One region of the Desulfocurvus sp. DL1XJH-121 genome, then DNA from elsewhere that is predicted to be linked to it. Evidence: riboswitches for the same ligand, from Rfam matches in the RefSeq annotation. Region 1 holds a riboswitch; the other holds the start of a gene.
What was found. Region 1 has a riboswitch for cobalamin ahead of ACYYG1_RS06915 (sirohydrochlorin cobaltochelatase). Riboswitches for the same ligand answer to the same signal wherever they lie in the genome.
Positions count from the first base shown of each region.

Region 1 (7,249 bases):
GCATGGCCAGCACCGTGGGCACGTCGGGCTTGATGGCCTTAGGCAGGTGCGAGAAGGCCTCCTCGGCCGTGAAGGTCAGTATGGGCGCGATGTCGCCGATGAGCGTCAGGGCGATCTGCCAGAGGGCGGTCTGGGCGCTCTTGCGCTCCACGGAATCCTGGGCGGACACGTACAGGCGGTCCTTGACGATATCCAGGTAGAAGGCCGAGAGCTCCGTGACGCACATGTTGTGCAGGGCGTGGTGCACGCGGTGGAACTCGAACTCGTCGTAGCCGCGCAGCACGCGCTTGTGCACGCCGTTAACCAGGGTCATGGCGAAGCGGTCCAGGGGCAGCATGGCCTCCGGGGACACGGCGTTCACCGCCGGGTCGAAGTCGCCCAGGTTGCCCAGGAGGTAGCGCAGGGTGTTGCGGATGCGGCGGTAGGCGTCCACCAGGCGCGAGAGGATGTCGTCGGAGATGCGCACGTCGTCCTGGTAGTTCACGCTGGAAACCCACATGCGCAGGATGTCCGCGCCGAACTTGTCGATGATCTCCTGGGGCGCCACCACGTTGCCCACGGACTTGGACATCTTCTTGCCCTCGCCGTCCACCACGTAGCCATGGGTCAGGACGTTCTTGTAGGGTGCCACGCCGCGCGTGCCCACGCTGGCCAGCAGCGAGGAGTGGAACCAGCCGCGATGCTGGTCCGAGCCCTCGAGGTACATGTCCGTGGGGAAGGACAACTCCGGGCGCTTCTCGGCCACGGCCGCGAAGCTGGTGCCCGAGTCGAACCAGACGTCCAGGATGTCGTCTTCCTTTTCCCAGTGGTTGCCGCCGCAGTGGGGGCAGACGAGGCCCTGGGGCACCACGTCCTCCATGGGGGCCTCGAACCAATAATCGCAGCCGCGCTCATGGGTCTCGAACCTGTCCACGATGCCCATGACCCAGTCCTTGTCGAACCATGCCTCGCCGCAGTCCTTGCAGAGCAGGGCAACGATGGGCACGCCCCAGGTGCGCTGGCGCGAGATGCACCAGTCCGGGCGGAATTCGATCATGTTGTGGATGCGCTCGCGGCCCCAGGCCGGGATCCAACGCACGTCGTCGTTGATGGCCTTCAGCGCCTTGTCGCGCAGGCCGTTCTCCTCCATGGAGATGAACCACTGGGTGGTGGCCCGGTAGATGACGGGCTTCTTGCAGCGCCAGCAGTGGGGGTAGGAGTGGGAGAGGTTCTCCCGGGCCATGAGACGGGAAAGCTCCGTGAGCTTGGCGATGACCGGCTCGTTGGCCTCCTCCACGCGCAGGCCCGCGAAGAATTCCACGCTGTTCAGGTAGCGGCCCTGGTCGTCCAGGGGCGAGAGCACGTCCAGGCCATACTTGAGGGCCATCTCGTAGTCCTCGCGGCCGTGGCCCGGGGCCGTGTGCACGCAGCCGGTGCCCGCCTCCAGGGTCACGTGGTCGCCGAGAACGAGCACGGACTCGCGGCCGTAGAAGGGATGGGAGGCCTTGAGGCCCTCGAAGGCCTCGCCCTTGGCCTCTGCCACCACCTTGGGGGCGTCCCAGCCGAACTTCTTGGCGCAGTCCTCGAGGAGGCCCTGGGCCAGCAGGAAGTATTCGCCGCAGACTTCCACCAGCACGTAGTCGAACTCGGGGTGCAGGGCCACGGCCAGGTTGGACGGCAGGGTCCAGGGCGTGGTGGTCCAGATGACCACGTAGGCCTTGGCCGGGTCCACGGCCGGGGCGACGTCCTTGAGCTTGGGATCGTTCAGGGGGAAGCGCACGTAGATGGAGGGCGAGGTGTGGTCCGCGTACTCCACCTCGGCCTCGGCCAGGGCGGTCTGGCAATCGTTGCACCAGTAGATGGGCTTCTTGGCGCGCACCACCGAGCCCTTGCCCATGAAATTGCCCAGCTCGCGGGCCGTGGCGGCCTCGTACACGGGCTTCATGGTCAGGTACGGGTCGTCCCAGGTGCCCAGCACGCCCAGGCGCTTGAATTCCCCGCGCTGCACGTCCACCCATTTCTCGGCATAGGAACGGCAGATCTTGCGCACCGTGAGGGCGGGCAGGTCGGTCTTGCCCTTTTCGCGCAACTCCTGGGAGACCTTGTGCTCGATGGGCAGGCCGTGACAGTCCCAGCCGGGCACGTATTCGGCCTTGGTCCCGGCCATGTTGCGGGACTTGACGATGATGTCCTTGAGCACCTTGTTCAGGGTCGTGCCCAGGTGGATGTGGCCGTTGGCGTAGGGCGGGCCGTCGTGCAGCACGTAGCGGTCCGCGCCCTCGTTGGCTTGGACCATGGCCCCGTAGGCGTCGATCTTCTCCCAGAAGGCGAGGGTCTCGGGCTCGCGCTGGACCAGGTTGGCCTTCATGGGAAAGGACGTCTGGGGCAGATGCAGGGTCTTCTTGTAATCGCTCATGGTGCGGTCAAATCCTTGTAAGGAAAATGTTGGTGCGAAAGGGAGGGCACCAATTTAGTCAACTGCACCCTAAAGTCAAGGCGAGAGGGGGGGCGGCGGCCCCGGGCGGACCGTGAGGCGCGGGCTCGCGGCCCGGGGCGGCCCTAGGCGGCCATGCCGGGGAACCGCGCGCGGGAGAGCAGGTCCTGTTCCACCAGGGCCATGAGCCGCCTGGCGCAGCTCCTGGCGGCCAGGACGGAATCCGAAGGCCCGTGGGGCGCGGCGGCGTCCAAATGCAGGCGCACGCGATAGCGGGAGTCGGGCACGGGGCGCTCCAGGGCGGTGCTGTCCTGCTTGTCGGGCGCGGGCGCGACCTGCTGGCCGTGGGAGCCGCCGTAGGTCACGGGGGAGACCTTCAGGCGCACGCTGTGGGAGCCCGAAGGCGCGGCCTGGTCCGTGACCCGCGACAGGGCCTCGCGCTCCTGCGAGTCTTCGGCGCAGGTCACCGGGGTGGCGAAGGCCACGATCAGGGCCAGGAACAGAAACAGGAACAGGGGCGTCCAGCGCATGCGATCCTCTTGAAAATTGGTAAAGTTTTTCATGCGGACAGTGAAACTCACCGCGCCGCAACGGACACACGGGATCGTTTGCAACTCGCGGGCCAGGGCGCGCCGGGCCTTGCGCGGCGGACTTCCCGAGGCGAAGGGGCGGGCAGCGGGGCGAATAGCCCAACAACGGAAAGGGGCGCGAGGGACTCTAGAAATTATGAGATTTTTTTATAACTGGCTGTATTTTCAAGATATTATCAAAAGACGAGACGGACACCTCGGGTAGCCAAAAATACGACGTCCCGGATGCGGCGCGCCCCCCCGGGGCGATGACAAATCCCGCGCTTTGGCGTAAGAGGATGCTTCCTCAAGGCGGCCCGCTTGTCGGGCCAGGGAACCCGGTGCGAATCCGGGGCGGCCCCGCCGCTGTGATCCCGGCCCTTCCCGCGCGGAAGGGAGGATGTCCGTTTCATGACGCCACTGGACGCGTTAAGCGCTCCGGGAAGGCGAAACGGACTCCGGGAGAGCCAGAAGACCTGCCTTGGGGCCTGCGCTAGCCGCCGGGCGACGAGGGCATTCGTCAGGCGGGTTCGACGTTCCCCGTACATACGTCCGGCGCTTACCCGGCCCGTTCCATGGGAACGGCCGGCTCCACTCCATTGTTTCAGGCCGCCCACCTGTACGAACGCAGGAGGTTTGTCCATGCGCTTCGTCCCCGGCTTCAAAGCGGCGTCCGCCGCGACCCTGGCGCTGATCCTGTGCCTCATTTGCATCCCCGCCCTGGCTGGCCACGACGGTGCCAAGGCCCCCAAGAAGGGCATCCTGCTGGTGGCCTTCGGCACCTCCGTGCCCGAGGCCAAGGTCTCGTTCCTGGACATGCAGAAGCAGGTCGCCAAGGACTGCCCGGGCGTGCCCGTGCGCTGGGCCTATACCAGCAACATCATCCGCCACAAGCTGCAGAAGGAAGAGGGCGTGTCGCCTGATTCCGTGCAGACCGCCCTGGCCAAGATGATGGACGAGGGCTTCACCGACGTGGCCGTGCAGTCCCTGCACACCATTCCCGGCGAGGAGTTCCATCAGAAGGTCCTGTCCGTGGTGAACTCCTTCCGGGGCATCCCCGGCGGGTTCCACAAGCTCAGCGTGGGCCTGCCCATGATGACCGGGCCCGGCGACATGGAAAAGGTCGTGGACGCCATCCTGGCCACCACGCCCAAACAGCGCAAGAAGGGCGAGGCCGTGGTGCTCATGGGCCACGGCACCCACCATGCGGGCAACATCTACTATCCCGGCCTGCAGTGGTATCTGGCCCAGAAGGACTCCGACATCCTGGTGGGCACCGTGGAAGGGACGCCCAGCCTGGACTACGTGGTGGCCGAGCTCAAGGCCCGCAAGGTCAAGGCCGTGTGGCTCCGGCCCCTGATGTCCGTGGCCGGCGACCACGCGCGCAACGACATGGCCGGCGCGGAGGACGATTCCTGGATCTCCGTGCTGACCAAGGCCGGCTTTAAGGTCACCCCCGTCATCAAGGGCACGGCCGAATACCCGGCCTTCCGGGCCATCTGGGTGGAGCATCTGAAAGCCGCCCTGGCCACTCTGGACTAGCATCATGAACGGACAGGGGACGGACAGGGGGCGCCTGGGCGCCGGACACGCGCAGGCGGCCACGACTCCGCTTCTGGCGGGGCTGGGGCTGGCCTCCGTGGTTTCGGTGTTTCTGGCCTGCCTGTTCGGCCCCTTGTCCGTGCCCGCGGGCGAGGTCCTGGGCCATCTCTGGTCCGGGCTCACCGGGGGGCTGGCCGACCCGATCCCCGTGGCCGGGGTGGTGGTCCTGGACATCCGCCTGCCCCGGGCCTGCCTGGCCTGGCTCACGGGCGCTTCCCTGGCCATGGCCGGGGCCGTGTTCCAGGGCATCCTCCAAAACCCCCTGGCCGACCCCTTCACCATCGGCGTGTCCACGGGCGCGGCCTTCGGGGCCACCGTGGCCATCTTTCTGGGCATTTCAACCCTGCCCGTGCTGGCCGGGGTGGGGCTGCTGCCCCTGGCGGCCATGGCCGGGGCCGGGGCGGCGCTGACGGCGGTCATCGCCCTGGGCAGCGTGGCCGGGCGGTTGCGGCGCGAAACCGTGGTCCTGGCGGGCATCGTGGTGGCCACCTTCCTTTCGGCGCTCATCTCCCTGCTCAAGTCCCTGGACGAGGAGTCCGTGACGGGCATCGTGTTCTGGGTCATGGGCAGCTTCCAGGGCCGGGGCTGGGCCCACGTGGCATTCGTCTGGCCCTACATGCTGGCCGGCGGCCTCGCGGCCCTGGCCTGGGCCCGGGAGGTGGACCTCTTGTCCATGGGCGACGCCCAGGCCCGCATGCTGGGGCTGGACGCCGACCGTTCGCGCCTGCGCCTGCTCCTGGCGGCCAGCCTGCTCACTGGCGCGGCCGTGTCCGTGTCCGGGGTCATCGGCTTCGTGGGGCTGGTGGTGCCGCACCTGGTGCGCATGGCAGTGGGCGCGGAGCACCGCCGATTGGTGCCCGCATCGGCCCTGGCCGGGGGCGTGGCCCTCATCTGGTCCGACGTGCTGGCGCGGGTGCTGCTGCCCGGCGGGCAGGAACTGCCCGTGGGCGTGGTCACGGCCCTGTTCGGCGGGCCGTTCTTCTGCCTGCTGCTCAGGCGGCGGGCCAGGGGAGGCGCGCTGTGATCCGGGCCGAACACCTTTCCTGCGCCCACCAGGGGCGCACGGTGCTCTCGGGCGTGGACCTGCGCCTCGGGCCGGGCACCATCACCGGGCTCCTCGGCCCCAACGGCAGCGGCAAGACCACGCTGCTCTCGACCCTCTCCGGGGTCCTCGCGCCCGCTGCGGGCCGCGTGCTTTGGACCGGGCCGGGCGAACAGTGCGAAGTGCATTCCATGGCCCCGCGCCAGCGCGCCCGGCGCATCGCCTGCGTGCCCCAGCGCGCCGAGACCACCTTCGCCCTGCGCTGTTCCTCGGTGGTGCTCATGGGCCGCTACGCGCATCAGGGGCTTCTGGGCCGGGCCTCGGACCGGGACATCGCCGTGGCCCGCGAGGCCCTGCGCCTGGCCGGCGTTCCCGGGCTCTGGGACCGGCCCGTGGATCAGATTTCCGGGGGCGAGTTCCAGCGCGTGCTCGTGGCCCGCGCCCTGGCCCAGGAGGCCGAGGTGCTGCTCCTGGACGAACCCACGGCCAGCATGGACATGGCGGGCACCGTGGCCCTGTTCGACCTGCTGCGGGAGCTGGCCGACGCCGGGCGCGCCGCCCTGGTGGCCGTGCACGACCTGAACCTCGCGGCCCTGTACTGCGACGAGCTGCATTTCCTGAAGGACGGGGTCGTGGCCGTGTCCGGGAAGGTGGAGGAGGTCTTCGACGCCGACACCCTGACCCGCATCTACGGCACGCGCATCCAGGTGGCCCCGCACCCGGGCACGGGCGCCCCCCAGGCGCACTGGGTGCCCGGGGCCAGCCATATGCGGGAGGTTTTCAATGGGTAGACGGCTGATGGCCGCGCTGCTGTTCCTCGTCCTGCTGCTCCCCGCCGCCCGGCCCGCATCGGCCGGGGGCGTGCGGGCCGTGGACGGGCAGGGCGCGCGGATCGAACTTGCGGCCCCGGCCCGGCGCATCCTCTGCCTGTACGGGGCGTTTTCGGAGCTGTACCTGGCCATGGGCCTGGGGGACCGGCTGGTGGGGCGCACCATGGCGGACGAAACCGTGCCCGGGCTCGCGGCCCTGCCCAGCGTGGGTACGCACATGCGCCCCAGCCTGGAGCTGGTGCTGGGCCTCAGGCCCGATCTGGTGGTGCAACTGGCCGGGCGCAGCCAGGCCGCCCAGGCCGTGGCCGCCCTGCGCGAGCACGGCCTTACCGTGGCGGTGTACAACCCCAGGAATTTCGAGGAATTGTTCCAGGCCGTCCAGTCCCTGGGCGCGCTGGCAGGGGCCGAGGCCGAGGCCGGGGCGCTCACGGACTCCATGCGCGCGCGGCTGGACGCCGTGGCCTCGCGGCTGGGGCCGGAGCCCGGGCGGCCCAGGGTGTTTTTCGAGGTCCGCGCCCAGAGCCTGCTGGCCGCCGGGCGCGGGGGCATCGTGGACGACGTGATCCGCCGCGCGGGCGGGGAGAACGCCGTGGATTCGTCCAAGAAGATGGTGCGCCTGGGCGAGGAGGCCGTGTACGGCCTCGACCCGGACGTGTACGTGGTCCAGAGCGGGGCCATGAACAAAAATCCCCTGCCCCCGGCCGAGCGGCCGCTTCTGGCGTCCCTGCCCGCCGTGCGCCGGGGCAGGGTGCTCACCGTGGACGAGGGCCTGTATTCCCGGCCCGGCCCCAAC
Region 1 covers NZ_JBTVWW010000007.1:104,816-112,064, forward strand. The annotation lists gene ileS (isoleucine--tRNA ligase) at 1-2,395, opposite strand, end outside; gene ACYYG1_RS06910 (hypothetical protein) at 2,539-2,943, opposite strand; cobalamin riboswitch at 3,276-3,480, shown strand; gene ACYYG1_RS06915 (sirohydrochlorin cobaltochelatase) at 3,625-4,524, shown strand; gene ACYYG1_RS06920 (FecCD family ABC transporter permease) at 4,529-5,608, shown strand; gene ACYYG1_RS06925 (ABC transporter ATP-binding protein) at 5,605-6,417, shown strand; gene ACYYG1_RS06930 (ABC transporter substrate-binding protein) at 6,410-7,249, shown strand, end outside.

Region 2 (7,249 bases), on a different contig from region 1:
ATCTTGAGGATGTAGTCCATGAGTTCGCTGCTTTCCGCTGGGTTCATGCCCGCCGCTGGTTCGTCCAGGAGAATGATCCTGGGCTCGGAAGCCAGGGCCCGGGCGATCTCCAGGCGGCGCTGGTGGCCGTAGGGCAGGTTGGAGGCCACCTCGTCGGCGTAGGCCTCGACGCCCATGAAGGCCAAGGCCTCGCGGGCGCGGTCGCGGATGGCCCGCTCCTCGGCCTGCTGGGACGGGCTGCGCAGGATGGCGCCCACCACGCCCTTCATCGATCGGCAATGCTGGGCCACCATGACGTTTTCCAGGGCGGTCATGGCGGTGAACAGGCGAATGTTCTGGAAGGTTCTGGCTATGCCGGCCTTGAGCACCAGATGCGGCCGAAGCCCGAGAATGCTCCCGCCGCCAAAGGCGACAGCGCCGTCGCTGGTTTTGTAGACACCCGTTATGACGTTGAAAATAGTGGTTTTTCCGGCGCCGTTGGGGCCGATGAGCCCCACGATTTCACCGGGGCGGACGTCGAAGCTGACATTGGACAGGGCTTGAAGCCCGCCGAAGTTCACGCAGACGTCGGAGAGAGTAAGCTCACAAAGCGTTTGCATAGGAACTGAAGGCTTATTTGAAATTCTTGTTAAAATCAAGAAACAAGGCGTTTTTCCGGGGGGCTGGGAGGCCTTTGCCCCCTACGCAGAATGATGTTCACGGCCCCGGGAGACTCTCCCCGAGCCGCCTTGGCCCTGGCTTGGTGCCGGTCCTTTTGATATGTCAGTTTTGCCAATTCAGTTTCAATTCTATATGTACATTTTTGTTTATTTCAGAAAAATAATTATTGCAGTGAGTTGCTGACGCTGTGCGTAAATCCTGCCGCGAGGAAGAAAAATCAGGAAAAGCATAAACAGAACGATCGTCATTATTACCTCGAAAATGGGCGTAGGCTTCGGTTTTTCTGTCGCTTTTCCGATCGAAAGGCCGTTTTGCGACGGGGAAACAGAACGACATCCCCGGCCGGGCGCAAGGCCTGGGGACGCGAAAGCGGAAAGGTTCCGAGGTCTCGTTCGGGCCGGAATAAGGTCAAAGCCGGGGCGTTTTTGGGCGAGATTCGTGTGTAGGGGCGTTGGTTTTTGCGCCCGGAAGGGGGATAGGCTTGCGCAAAATCGGGTTCGAGAGGTGCGAAAACCGACCTCTGGCGCAAAAAAATCGGAGCTGATTTGCGGGCGCGGACGTGGAATTTCCAATCCCGTCCAAGGCCGGACGGACTCCAGAAAGGGGCCTGGCCGCCGTGAAAAACGGGCCCGATCCGCCATGGACCGGGCCCGTGCGTTCAGCTTGGGCCGTGTTCCGTGCGCAGTTTTTTGGCGGCTGCGACCATGTTTTTCAGGGACGCAGTGGACTCTGCCCAGCCCCTGGTCTTCAGCCCGCAGTCGGGATTGACCCACAGGCGCTCCGCGGGAATGACCTCCAGGGCCTGGCGCAGGAGGTCCAGAATCTCCTCCACGCCCGGCACGCGCGGGCTGTGGATGTCGTACACGCCCGGGCCGATGTCGTTGGGATATTCGAACTCCTCGAAGGCCGAAAGCAGGTCCATGCCGCTGCGGCTGGCCTCGATGCTGATGACGTCGGCGTCCATGCGCGCGATCCATTCCACGATGGAGTTGAATTCGCTGTAGCACATGTGGGTGTGGATCTGGGTGGCGTCGGCCACGCAGGCGGCCGTGACTCGGAAGCAATCCACGGCCCAGCGCAGGTAGGTCTCGTGCTCCGCGGCGCGCAGGGGCAGGCCCTCGCGCAGGGCTGCCTCGTCGATCTGGATGATCCTGATGCCCGCCTTTTCCAGGTCCGCGACCTCGTCGCGCATGGCCAGGGCGATCTGGGCGCAGACCTCGGCGCGGGGCATGTCGTCGCGCACGAAGCTCCAGTTGAGGATGGTCACCGGCCCGGTGATCATGCCCTTCATGGGCTTTGCGGTCAGGCCCTGGGCGTAGGTGATCCAGTCCACGGTCATGGGCTCGGGCCGGGACACGTCGCCGTAGATCACCGGGGGCTTCACGCAGCGGCTGCCGTAGCTCTGCACCCAGCCGTTCCGGGTGAAGCAGAAGCCCTTCATCTGTTGGCCGAAATACTCCACCATGTCGTTGCGCTCGGGCTCCCCGTGCACCAGCACGTCCAGGTCGAGCCCCTCCTGGCGGTCCACCGCGTCCTTGATGAGGCCGCGCACGAATTCGGTGTACGCGGTCTCGTCCATCTCGCCCTTGCGCCGGGCCAGGCGCGCGCGGCGGATGTCCGGGGTCTGCGGAAAGGAACCGATGGTGGTGGTGGGGAACGGGGGCAGGCCCAGGGCCGCGTCCTGCACGGGCTTGCGCGCGGCAAAGGGCGATGTGCGCGTGCGCATGGCCTCGTCCACCCTCGCCGTGCGCGCCCGCACGGACGGGTCGCGCGTCAGCGGGCTGGCCGCGCGGCGGGCCAGGGAGCGGCGGGTGGCCACCAGGGCCTCGTCCGCGAGGCCGCCCGTGGCCGCGCGGGCCAGCAAGGCGGTCTCGCCGCATTTCTGCACGGCGAAGGCCATCCAGTCGCGCAGTTCCGGGGCCAGGGCGGATTCACCGTCCAGGTCCACGGGGCAGTGCAGCAGGGAGCAGCTTGTGGCCGCCAGGACCCGCTCCTCTCCGATCCTGTCCATGGCCCTGCGCAGGGCGCCCAGGGAGCGGTCCAGGTCGTTCTTCCAGATGTTCCGCCCGTCCACCAGGCCCAGGGACAGGCAGCGTCCCTCGGGCAGGGTGTCCAGGACCTCGTCCAGCTGGCCCCGGCCCCGGCAGAGGTCCACGTGCAGCCCGTGGCAGGGCAGGGACTGAGCCAGCTTGAGGTTCTCGCCCAGGGGCCCGAAGTAGGCGGCCAGCAGCAGGTGCGCGCCTCCGGCCGCGTCGTGCAGCAGCGCCCAGGATTTGCGCAGGGCCGTGCGCGCCTCCGGCCCAAGGTCCGCGCAGAGCACGGGTTCGTCGATCTGGATCCAGGGGCAGACCTCGGCCAGGGCCGCCACGGCCTCGGCGTAGACCCGGGCCAGGGGCAGCAGATGTTCCCAGCGGTCCGCGCCCTGGGGCGCCTTGGCCAGGGAGAGGAAGGTCGCCGGGCCCACGAGCACGGCCTTGGGCCTGTGGCCCAGCTCCGCCGCGCGGCGGGCGTGGTCAAGGATGCGGGTGTCCGCCATGGCGTAGCGCGGGATCTCGTCCAACTCGGGCACGATGTAGTGGTAGTTGGTGTCGAACCACTTGGTCATTTCCATGGCCGGGACGCCCCCCTGGGCGTCGCCCCGGGCCATGCGGAAATACGTGTCCGTGTCCCGGGCCTCGCCGGGCAGGCCGAACCGCCGGGGAACCGCGCCGACCATCATGGCCGTGTCCAGGATGTGGTCGTAGAGGGAAAAGTCGCCCACAGCCACGAGGCCCAGGCCCTGTGCGGCCTGCAGCCGCCAGGCGTCCTCGCGGATCAGCGCGGCCTCAGCCTCCAGGTCCGCGGCCGTGGTCTCGCCGCGCCAGTGGGCCTCCAGGGCCCGTTTCAGTTGGCGGTCCTTCCCGATGCGGGGAAAACCGAGCACATGTGAGAGCATAGTCCTTTCTCCTTGTACTGAAGTTCGTACCAGGAAGCAGGGGACCACGCGGGGGGAGAGAGCGCAGCGAAACCGGAGCCGATGCTCCACCCGCCGGACGCCGCATCCACCACCTGTACGCGAGGTAGCCGAGCTTCTCAGGCAGGGCGTCTTCTGGCTTCCGGCCCCATGGTCCCGCAGCCTTCCCGTCCCGGGGGACAGTGACTGCGGGGGGATAATGCCGGTTACAGCGGCGCGCCCGCGACGGATTTGCACCGTCTTCCGTTTCCTGCCTGTATCAATATATTGAGATATCCTTATATTAGGATTTTTGGGGTGTCAAGTTGGGGGGAGGGGGAGGGGGAATTGGAAAAGCAGAGGAAGTGTAGTTGGTTCGGTGGGTTTACGTGGGGGTGGGGCTTGTTGTCGTGGTGCAAAATCAACGGTTCCCTCCCTCCCCACCCGCCGCGTTCCCTCGCGGGTAGGGCGTGGGTTTGTCGAGAATGAGGGGAGGGAGGTGATGCGGCCGCGCCCCATGCGGGTGCGGGGGGCTCCGCTTTTCTGATTACCATCACAGCCGCTACGCCCCCCGCACCCGCATGGGGCGCTGGGAAGTCGCGGTGGTGCGGTCCCTTAATGATTCTTCCCCTCGTGTCGCGGCACAGGTGATGCCGCCCCGTCGCACGAGCCCGGCTCCGCTTCGTTGATTACCATCACAGCCGCTGCGCCGGGCAGCGCGCCGGGGGTTGGGGAGCTGGCGGGGCAGCATCGCAAATAGCATGGCACCATGGGGCCAAGTATGATCATAGCCTGCGGCCCCATCTCCTTCGTCAGGTAGGATACCTCTTCTTTATTCCCGTCGCGTTCTCGGAGCGGGAGGCTCTCCGCTGGTGCCCCAGCGCGTGGCGCGGGAGAGGGGTGCGACCGCCTGGATGCAGGCCCGCCTCTGCGGGCAGCCGCGCGGCGGGACAAATCCTCGAAGGGAGCGCGCCTCTCCCGCGCCACGCGCCCGCAGCACCACAACCCCTCCCCCAAAACCACCCCATCAAACCTGTTGCGGAACGCGGCGGGAGGGCGGGAGGGCACGGTTGGTTTTGCGCTACAGCAGACCGACTGTCTCGTGTATACCATGCTTTCGCCCCACAAACGCAAGAAGCCCCGGTCCATTCGGACCGGGGCTTCGATGCTTTCCACACTCACATTATACTCTAGAACCCGAAGCTGTCCCCGCCGGAATCGTCGGTGCCGAAGCCGAAGTCGGACGAAACCTCGCCCGGAGTGTCCTGGGCGGCGGCGTCGGCCGAGGCGGCCGGGGCGGCGGCGCCGCCGTCGCCGGCAGCGGCCGTGACCACGCCGTGGGCGATGACCTGCTCGATCTTGGCGATGAGGTCGTCGACCTTGCCGGTCACGGAGTCGATCTTGCCCTCGGATACGGAGAGCTTCTTCTCGCCTTCGCCCAGCTGGGCCTCGTAGGTGGTGACCTTGGCCTCGGCGGCCTTGAGCTTGGACTGGGCGTCGGCCAGCTTCTTCTCCAGGTCGGAGATCTTGGCGGCCTGCTCGGCGTTCTTGTCCTTGGTGCCCTTGAGCTCGGCCACGATGGCGGACACCTGGGCGGTGACGTCCTCGGGCAGCACGGGCACGGACACGTGCTGGCCGAACTGGTCGGCCTTGCCCGCGATGTTGATGAGCTCGGGGTTCTGCTCGTAGATCCAGGCCTTGGCGATGGCCTCGGCGAACGGCAGGCTCGCGCCGTCGATCTCAAGCTGGGTCATGTAGCCGAGCATGTCCTTGATGGCGGCCATGTTCGAGTCCTTGTCCTCGCCCGTGAGGTACGCGGCGAAGGTGCCCATGGAGAAAACCTTGCGGTCGGTGCTCTCAGCCATTGTATTCTTCCTCCTGTTCCGTAAGGAAATGATTTGTCCTGTTCACGAGTGCCGGGCTAGCCCAGGGGCACACGGCCGATGTAGCGGGCGTAAACCAGGGCCACGGTCCTGTAGATCAGGTGGCCCAGCTTGGACCAGGGCAAGTAGGCGAACAGCATCCACACCGCCACCAGGTGACCGAAGTACACCGGGTAGGCCAGGGTGGCGACGCCCAGAAGCCGCAGCAGCTCGGCTCCGATGCCCGTCAGCGCGATGACCCAGATGAGCCCCAACAGATACCAGTCGTAGTAGTTGGACTTGGTCTTGGAGTCGTCCAGGTTCATGCGCCTGCGCGTGAGCTTGGTCAGGCCGATGAGCATGGCGATGGCGCCCGCGTTGGCCAGGAGCTTGACCGGGTTCAAGAGGTGCATGGGCGTGTGGCCCATGGGCGAGATGAATTCGATGACCTTGCCGCCCCAGTGCCCGAAGGCCACCAGGCCGGTGACGATGGCCAGGGCCACGAAGCTGTAGAACAAGAACAGGTGGCCCTTGAAGCGCTCCTCGCTCTGGATGTCGTTTTCGTCGCCTTCGCAGTCCTTGAAGTTGGTGTGCTGGCCGATCTCGTTCAGCAGAACGTCCTTCACGCAGTCCACGATGCAGGGCTTCTCGTGGGCACCCACGTAGTAGGTCCCGCCCGTGCTCGTGAACGACTTGATCAGCTTGGAGCAGCCGATGACGAAGGTCGCCACCATGAAGAAGAAGGTCAGGCTCATGATGGGGTCGATGGTGTAGTCGCCCGGGAAGATCTTGCCGAACACGATCTCCCCGTCCGGGATGGTCAGGCCGGTGGTCAGGTACCACACGAACAGCCACAGGACCGCCGGGATGGCCACCAGGATGGGCAGGTACTTGGACGAGCTCATCCACTTGCCGATGACCGTGGGCGAAACCAGGGACCGGTAGGCCATGTTGCGCAGGGCGGCCAGCAGGTCGCCGGGCTTGGCGCCCCGGGGGCAGAGGTCGGAGCAGGTGCCGCAGTTGTGGCACAGCCAGATGTCGATATCGTTGACCAGCTTGTCCTTCAGGCCCCACTGCGCCCAGATCATCTCCTTGCGGGGATAGGGGGCGTCCGCCGGGGACAGGGGACAGGCCACCGAGCAGGTGGCGCACTGGTAGCACTTTTTCAGGGATTCGCCCCCGACCTCCTGCAAGTCCCTGATGAACTGCAGATCAGGTTCGATCCGAACAGCTTTCGACATGGGTATCTCCTCCTAGTAGCCCTTGAACGGGTTGGGACCCTTCTCGAGGATCATGTCCATGAACTCTTCGATCATGCCGGGCAGCTTGTCGTACTCGTCGATGGCGACCTGGTACTGCTCGACGCGGTCGGGTTCCACACCAAGGCGCTCAAGGGTCTCGGCGATGTTCTCCTTGCGGCGGTTGCAGATTTCCGAGCCCTTCACGAAGTGGCACTGGTAATCGTCGCCGTACTTGCAGCCGAGGAGCATCACGCCGTCCACGCCCTTGCTCATGGCGTCGGCGACCCAGATGGCGTTCACCGAGCCCAGGCAGCGCACCGGGAGGATGCGCACGTAGGGGCTCCAGGACTTGCCGCGCATGGCGGCCATGTCCAGGGCCGGGTAGGCGTCGTTCTCGCAGGCCAGGATGATGACCCGGGGCCCGTCCTTCTCCATGTCGTCGGGGACCTTCACGGCCTTGATGGCCGAGCCGATCTGGTCGACGTTGTAGTTGGCGAAGGAGATCACGCGCTCGGGGCAGGCGCCCATGCAGGTGCCGCACCGGCGGCAGCGCG
Region 2 covers NZ_JBTVWW010000011.1:103,877-111,125, reverse strand. The annotation lists gene ACYYG1_RS09780 (ABC transporter ATP-binding protein) at 1-599, opposite strand, end outside; gene metE (5-methyltetrahydropteroyltriglutamate--homocysteine S-methyltransferase) at 1,319-3,595, opposite strand; cobalamin riboswitch at 3,723-3,910, opposite strand; gene ACYYG1_RS09770 (zinc ribbon domain-containing protein) at 4,783-5,457, opposite strand; gene qmoC (quinone-interacting membrane-bound oxidoreductase complex subunit QmoC) at 5,514-6,695, opposite strand; gene ACYYG1_RS09760 (FAD-dependent oxidoreductase) at 6,708-7,249, opposite strand, start outside.
Region 2: linked by a shared signal. The riboswitch ahead of metE (5-methyltetrahydropteroyltriglutamate--homocysteine S-methyltransferase) and the one ahead of ACYYG1_RS06915 (sirohydrochlorin cobaltochelatase) in region 1 are both predicted to bind cobalamin.